3 regions of the Arthrobacter sp. Hor0625 genome follow, and region 3 is predicted to be linked to each of the others. Evidence: riboswitches for the same ligand, from Rfam matches in the RefSeq annotation. Region 3 holds a riboswitch; each other region holds the start of a gene.
What was found. A riboswitch is a leader RNA that binds a small molecule or an ion and turns the genes downstream of it on or off. The one in region 3 is predicted to bind S-adenosylmethionine.
Positions count from the first base shown of each region.

Region 1: it holds a riboswitch for S-adenosylmethionine, as region 3 does, so the genes downstream of both, ACTWLI_RS01015 (bifunctional o-acetylhomoserine/o-acetylserine sulfhydrylase) here and ACTWLI_RS07150 (DUF1737 domain-containing protein) in region 3, are expected to answer to the same signal.
Region 2: it holds a riboswitch for S-adenosylmethionine, as region 3 does, so the genes downstream of both, ACTWLI_RS11245 (aminotransferase class V-fold PLP-dependent enzyme) here and ACTWLI_RS07150 (DUF1737 domain-containing protein) in region 3, are expected to answer to the same signal.

Region 1 is NZ_CP199586.1:208,413-210,575, reverse strand. It holds gene ACTWLI_RS01025 (isopenicillin N synthase family dioxygenase) at 1-103, shown strand, start outside; gene ACTWLI_RS01020 (VOC family protein) at 191-829, opposite strand; SAM riboswitch class IV at 972-1,087, shown strand; gene ACTWLI_RS01015 (bifunctional o-acetylhomoserine/o-acetylserine sulfhydrylase) at 1,148-2,163, shown strand, end outside.
Region 2 is NZ_CP199586.1:2,441,823-2,443,985, reverse strand. It holds gene hisN (histidinol-phosphatase) at 65-877, shown strand; SAM riboswitch class IV at 969-1,082, shown strand; gene ACTWLI_RS11245 (aminotransferase class V-fold PLP-dependent enzyme) at 1,118-2,163, shown strand, end outside.
Region 3 is NZ_CP199586.1:1,570,409-1,572,571, reverse strand. It holds gene ACTWLI_RS07160 (aminodeoxychorismate lyase) at 1-93, shown strand, start outside; gene ACTWLI_RS07155 (hypothetical protein) at 109-873, opposite strand; SAM riboswitch class IV at 1,056-1,169, shown strand; gene ACTWLI_RS07150 (DUF1737 domain-containing protein) at 1,208-1,510, shown strand; gene ACTWLI_RS07145 (rhodanese-like domain-containing protein) at 1,507-1,917, shown strand; gene ACTWLI_RS07140 (O-succinylhomoserine sulfhydrylase) at 1,914-2,163, shown strand, end outside.

The sequences.
Region 1 (2,163 bases), 1.4 Mb from region 3:
CAGCCCGATCCTCCAGACCTACGGGGACAACGCCCTGCGGTACCGGGTGCGGGCCCACCCCAACGTCGTTGCCGTCCACCACCCGGACCTGGCGGCAGGCTAGGCCGGGTTAAAGAAATCCGGCCGCCAGCGGTGGGTGGCGTCGTTGACACCCGCTGCTGGCGGCCGAAGCCTTTTATCCTGGGCCCGGCTAGATGGTGACGGCCCCGGATGCGGTCTCGAAGGTGACGGACAGGATGCCCGGGGTGCCGTGCGGCGCCAGCCAGTTGACGTCCACATCCTCCAGCGGTTTCTCCACCGGTTCGCCCAGCCACTCGGTAACGCGCTCGGCGGAGCCGGCGATCGTCAGGGCGGACATCTTGACCGTGCCCTCGTAGGCATTGGACGGGTGCAGCGTCGGGTCGCCTTCCCACTTGAGCATGTAGGGCACCTGCGGATCCGCGATCAGGCCCAGGATGCCAATCTGCTTCCAGACCAGTTCGCGGCCGTCGGGGAACTTACGGTTGCCGTTGACCGCGGCGCGGCCCAGGCGTTCTTCAAACGGGGCCAGGTCGTCGACCTCGACGCACCAGCCCATCCAGCCGCCACCGGCAGCCGACCGGGCGCGGACCGCCTGGCCGAACGGGGCCTTGTCGGAGGCAGGGTGGTCCAGGACCTCCACCACCTCAAGGTATTTGTGCCCCGCGAGCGGGATAATCATGTTCCGGGTACCGAAGCGGGGGTGGACTCCGCCCTTCACGGCTTCGACGCCGAGGGCGGTGGCAATACGTTCAGTGGTGGCCGCCAGGCCATCCTTTTCACAGGCGTAAGAGACGTGATCCATGCGCATGCCCTCATCTTGGCACTTTGTGATGAAGCTCTCAGCTTAGGGTGTCCTAACCTCGCGGAATGGTGATACGGAGCCCCGGGCGGCCCTTCATCTTTGTCACAATCCTGTTCAGCCGCCCGCCGGTCTTCCTAGACTGGTGCCAGGTCATGAGTGCCAGCGCCAAGCCCCGGCTCGCTGGCCGGCAACCCTCCTTACGCGGTGGGGTGCCCCGGGTGAAGACCTGGCTGCCCGGCGCCCGCCGGGCGGCAAGCGCGGCGCCAGTGCCGTTCCGGCCCCCGGTCCGGGGCGGGCTGTGCCCAATGAGAGGGAGCCCCTTCGATGTCCAACGCCTGGTCCTTTGAAACCCGCCAGATCCACGCCGGCCAGGAGCCCGACGCCGCCACCGGCGCCCGATCCCTGCCGATCTACCAGACGACGTCGTTCGTCTTCCCCAGCGCCGAGAGTGCCGCCAACCGCTTCGCGCTCGCCGAACTCGCCCCCATCTACACCCGGATCGGCAACCCCACCCAGGACGCCGTGGAACAGCGGCTGGCCAGCCTGGAGGGCGGCCTCGGCGCGCTCCTGCTCAGCTCCGGCCAGGCCGCGGAAACCTTCGCCATCCTCAACATCGCCGAGGCGGGGGACCACGTCGTGGCCAGCCCGAGCCTCTACGGCGGCACCTACAACCTGCTCGCCCACACGCTGAAGAAGTTCGGCATCTCCGTGACCTTCGTGGCGGACCCGGACAACCTGGAACAGTGGCGCGACGCGGTGCGGCCCAACACCAAGCTGTTCTTCGGCGAGGTGGTGTCCAACCCCTGCCAGGACGTGCTGGACATCGAGGGCATCGCGGACGTCGCGCACCGGGCCGGGGTGCCGCTGATCGTGGACAACACCCTCTCCACCCCCTACCTGATCCGGCCGCTCGAGTGGGGCGCCGACATCGTGGTCCACTCGGCCACCAAGTACCTCGGCGGCCACGGCGCCGCGATCGCCGGCGTGATCGTGGACTCCGGGAACTTCGACTTCGGCGCCAACCCGGAGCGTTTCCCCGGCTTCAACACCCCGGACCCCACCTACAACGGTCTGGTCTACGCCCGCGACCTCGGCGCGGACGGTGCCCTCGGCGCCAACCTGTCCTTCATCCTCAAGGCCCGGGTCCAGCTGCTGCGGGACCTCGGCTCCGCCGTGGCGCCTTTCAATGCCTTCCTCATCGCCCAGGGCATCGAGACGCTCAGCCTGCGGATGGAGCGGCACGTGGCCAACGCCGTCCGGGTCGCGGAGTGGCTGGAGGCCAGGGACGACGTCGAATCGGTCGCCTACGCCGGGCTGCCGTCCAGCCCCTGGTACGAGCG
Region 2 (2,163 bases), 870 kb from region 3:
GCTGTGCGGCCCGCGGGGACGTGGCTTCCCGGCCCGCCCGGCACTTAGGCGGTAGTTTGGAGGCATGAGCCAACCAGCTTCGAGCTACAACGATGACCTGCGCCTTGCCCACGTACTGGCCGATTCCGTCGACTCCCAGACGATGAGCCGCTTCAAGGCGCTCGACCTTCGGATCGAGACGAAGCCGGACCTCACCCCCGTCACCGACGCCGACAAGGCCGCCGAGGAAGCCATCCGCGGCCAGCTCTCCCGCTCCCGCCCGCGCGACGCCGTGCTCGGCGAGGAATTCGGCAGCTCCGGCCACGGCGCGCGGCGCTGGATCATCGACCCGATCGACGGGACCAAGAACTTCGTCCGCGGCGTCCCGGTCTGGGCCACCCTGATCGCCCTCGTCGACGAGGGCGAGCCGGTGGTCGGCGTCGTCAGCGCCCCGGCCCTGGGCAAGCGCTGGTGGGCGGCCAAGGGCGCCGGGGCGTACACCGGCCGCTCGCTGGCCGCCGCCACTCGGCTGAAGGTCTCCAACGTCTCGCGGCTCGCGGACGCCTCCCTCTCCTACTCCAGCCTGGGCGGCTGGAAGCAGCGCGGCAACCTCGACGAGTTCATCGGCCTCACCGAGGAAGTCTGGCGCACCCGCGCCTACGGGGATTTCTGGTCCTACTGCCTCGTGGCCGAGGGAGCCGTCGACATCGCCTGCGAACCCGAACTGAACCTCTACGACATGGCCGCGCTGGTCCCGATCGTCACCGAAGCCGGCGGCCGCTTCACCTCGCTCGAGGGCGAAGACGGGCCGTTCGGCGGCAACGCCCTGGCCACCAACTCGATCCTGCACTCCGAAGTCCTCAAGCGCCTGAACCCCAACCTCGACGACCTGCTCTAGCAGCCCGGCAGCGGCCCGGCGGCGTAACACTCTGCTTCACATTGCGGCCCTCCTTTCCGGTGCGCGGGGGCCATGTCCTAGGCTCGAACCAGGTCACGAGTGCCAGCGCTAAACCCCGGTTTGCTGGCCGGCAACCCTCCTTTCGCGGCGGGGTGCCCCGGGTGACGACCTGGCCGGTCCGGAGCGGACCCGGCAAGCGCGGATCCCCCTGTGTGCGGGGTCCTTTTCGAGCGAGGTCCCATGTCGACTGCCACCATTCCCACCCCCACCGCCGGGCGCTGCGATGCCCGCCCGGCCACGGCCCGCCGGCCGCTGTCCGCCGTTTCCGGCGCCGAGATCCAGGCACCGCTGATCCAGGGCGGCCAGGTCCGCTACGCGAACCTCGACTACGGCGCCTCCGCCCCGGCGCTGTCGGTGGTCTCGGCCTACCTGAACGAGATCCTGCCGTATTACGCCAGCGTCCACCGCGGCGCCGGCTATGCGTCCCAGCTCAGCACCTCGGTGTACGAAAACGCCCGGAACATCATCCGCCGCTTCGTCGGCGGCCGGGACGACGACGCAGTGATCTTCACGCGCAACACCACCGACTCGCTGAACCTGCTGGCCGGCTGCCTGCCCGCGGCGGACGGATCGCCGGCCGGGGAAGTCCTCTACCTGGACATCGAGCACCACGCCAACCTGCTGCCCTGGCAGAACGTCCCGCACCGCAGCGTCGTCGCCGCGCCCACGCTGGCCGGGACCGTGGCACGGCTCCGCGCCGAACTGGCCTGCGGCGGGATCAGCCTGCTCGCCGTCACCGGTGCCTCGAACGTCACCGGCGAAATCCTGCCCATCCGCGAGCTGGCGGCCCTGGCCCATGAATTCGGCGCGCGGATCGCCGTGGATGCCGCCCAGCTGGCGCCGCACCGGCGGATCGACCTCACCGCCGACGACGTAGACTACCTCGCCTTTTCCGGGCACAAGCTCTACGCCCCCTTCGGGGCCGGGGTGCTGGTGGGACGACCGGACTGGCTCGACGCCGGCGCCCCGCACCTGGCCGGCGGCGGCGCGGTGCGCGACGCGAGGCTGGACAGCGTCAGCTGGACCACCGGCCCGGCACGGCACGAGGGCGGCTCCCCCAACGTCCTGGGCGCAGCCGCGCTGGCCCGTGCCACGCAGGTACTCGAGGCCCTGGACGAGCAGGAATGGCACGCCCACGAGGACGCCATCCGGTCCTTCCTGGTCGAGGGGCTGCAGGAGCTCGACGGCGTGAGCGTGCACCACATCTTCGAGGAGACGGCGCGCGG
Region 3 (2,163 bases):
GTCAACCACATCGACGGCAAAGAGATCGGCACCCCGGAGCTGAGGCGCCAGCTCACGGCCGAGCTCAACGACCTGTTCGCCACGATCGAGTAGGACCGCGGCTTAGCCCTAGGTACCGGCCCGGGCGAGGGCGTCGTCGACCATCCGCGCCATATCCGGGGCCGAGCCCTTGGTGACATCCGGGCCGGTAGCGACCGCGGTGGCGGAGAGCCCTCCGCTGGCTCCCATCACCACCACCGTGACCAGCTTTTCCCCGTCCGGCATGGTCTGGGTGGACAGCGAAGCGAAGGAAGCGTCTGCGTTGGTCGGCACCGCCAGGATTTCGGTGGTGCTCTCAAACTTGTGGCCCTGCATCTCCACGGTGAAGTTCTCGCACTTTTTGGTGTTGGCGACCGAGCTTTCAACGTTCTTTGCCAGCACCTCCGGGTCCTTGAACGCCACCAGGGTCACCGCCGTGACAGCCCGGACAGTGGTCGACTCGGAGGTGCCGCCGGCGAAGACACTGCCCGGCGGGATCTGGGCGTTGCTGTCCGCAACGGCAGCGCACGCTTTCGGCGTGATGACGACGCCGGACATCACCTCCTTCGAGGCGGCGATGCCCTCCTCCAGTTGCGCGGCCGGGATGGCCGTCAGGCGCTTGCCCTGGGCATCCTTGAGACCGGCGACAATGGCCGCCAACTCGGTCTGCGTGAACACCTTGGCGGCCGCGGTGGGCGTGGGCGTCGGGCTCGGCGACTGGCTTGCGGACGGGGCGCCCGGGGAGCCCGCGGGCGTCGACCCGGCCGTCGTCGGGGCAGCGGAACCGCCGCAACCGGCGAGCCCCAGGGCGGTTGAAATCAGCAGCGCGGCCGGTGCGAGGCGTCGCAGGTACATGTGGGTCCCCAATTCTTGGTGTGAGCGTGCGGTGGACGGCGAGCGCTTTTCCCCCGCCGGCGCGTCAGTGGTGAGACTACGACAAGGCACGGCTCCGGGATAGGTGCCACTCCGGCGGCCGCGTGACTGAACATGACGGCGTCGGCGGCCCGGCCGGTGCCGGGAGTGCTACGTTTTTGGGGAGTAATGAGATCCGGCGCCAAGCCCTGACTGGCCGGTCGGCAACCCTCCTTTCGCGGCGGGGTGCCTCAGGTGAATACTCGGCAAATCGACCACTCGAGCTGCAAGCGTGAAAGTAAGGAGATCCGTCGTGTCCGACGCGTCCGTCCCCGCTGTGCCTGCCACAGCCCCCGCTCCCTCCCCTGCCGGCGCCGGTCCGCGCACGGAAGAAAAGCTGGCCTACCGGCTGTTTACCGGCCCGGATGACCGCGGTTTCTGCGAGCGCGTCTCGGCGGCCCTGGCCGAGGGCTACGTCCTGCACGGCAGCCCGTCGGCAACGTTCAACGGCCAGACCGTGATCGTTGCGCAGGCCGTGGTGCTGCCGGCGGCCATAGCCAGCGCCGACGCCGCCGTCGCCAGTGCGGTGGATGAGCTCGACGGCGGGTCCGAGGAGTTCGACGGCGAGGGCCACGCGTGAGCTGCGCCGGGGACCTGAGCCCGCAGCAGGCCTGGGCCAGGCTAGGGGCCGGGGCCGTCCTGGTGGACGTCCGGACCGAGGCCGAATGGCGGCAGATCGGTGTCCCGGTCACCGCCGGGGCCGGACCGGACCCGCTCTTCATCGAGTGGAACCTGGCCGGCGGCCTCCCCAACCCGCGGTTCCTTGACCAGCTCGAGGCAGCTGTCCCCGGGGGCGGCACCGAGCTCCTCTTCCTGTGCCGCTCCGGTGCCCGCTCGGCAGCCGCGGCGGCGGCCGCGGCCGCGGCTGGGTTCACGGCCTACAACGTCCTGGAAGGCTTCGAGGGCGAGCCCGGCCCGTCCGGAGCCAGGAATGTCAACGGCTGGAAGAACCGCGGCCTCCCCACCGACCAGGACAGCACCACGTGAGCTTCAACCCTGACGCCCAGGACTGGAGCCCGGACACCCAGGCCGTTCGCGGCGGCCTGGACCGCACCGCGTTTCACGAAACCACCGAGCCGATCTTCCTGAACTCGGGCTTCATCTACGAGTCCGCCGCCGCGGCCGAGCGCGCCTTCACCGGCGAGGACGAGCGCTTCGTCTACTCCCGCTACGGCAACCCCTCGGTGGCCACGTTCCAGGAACGGCTCCGCCTGCTCGAGGGCACCGAGGCCT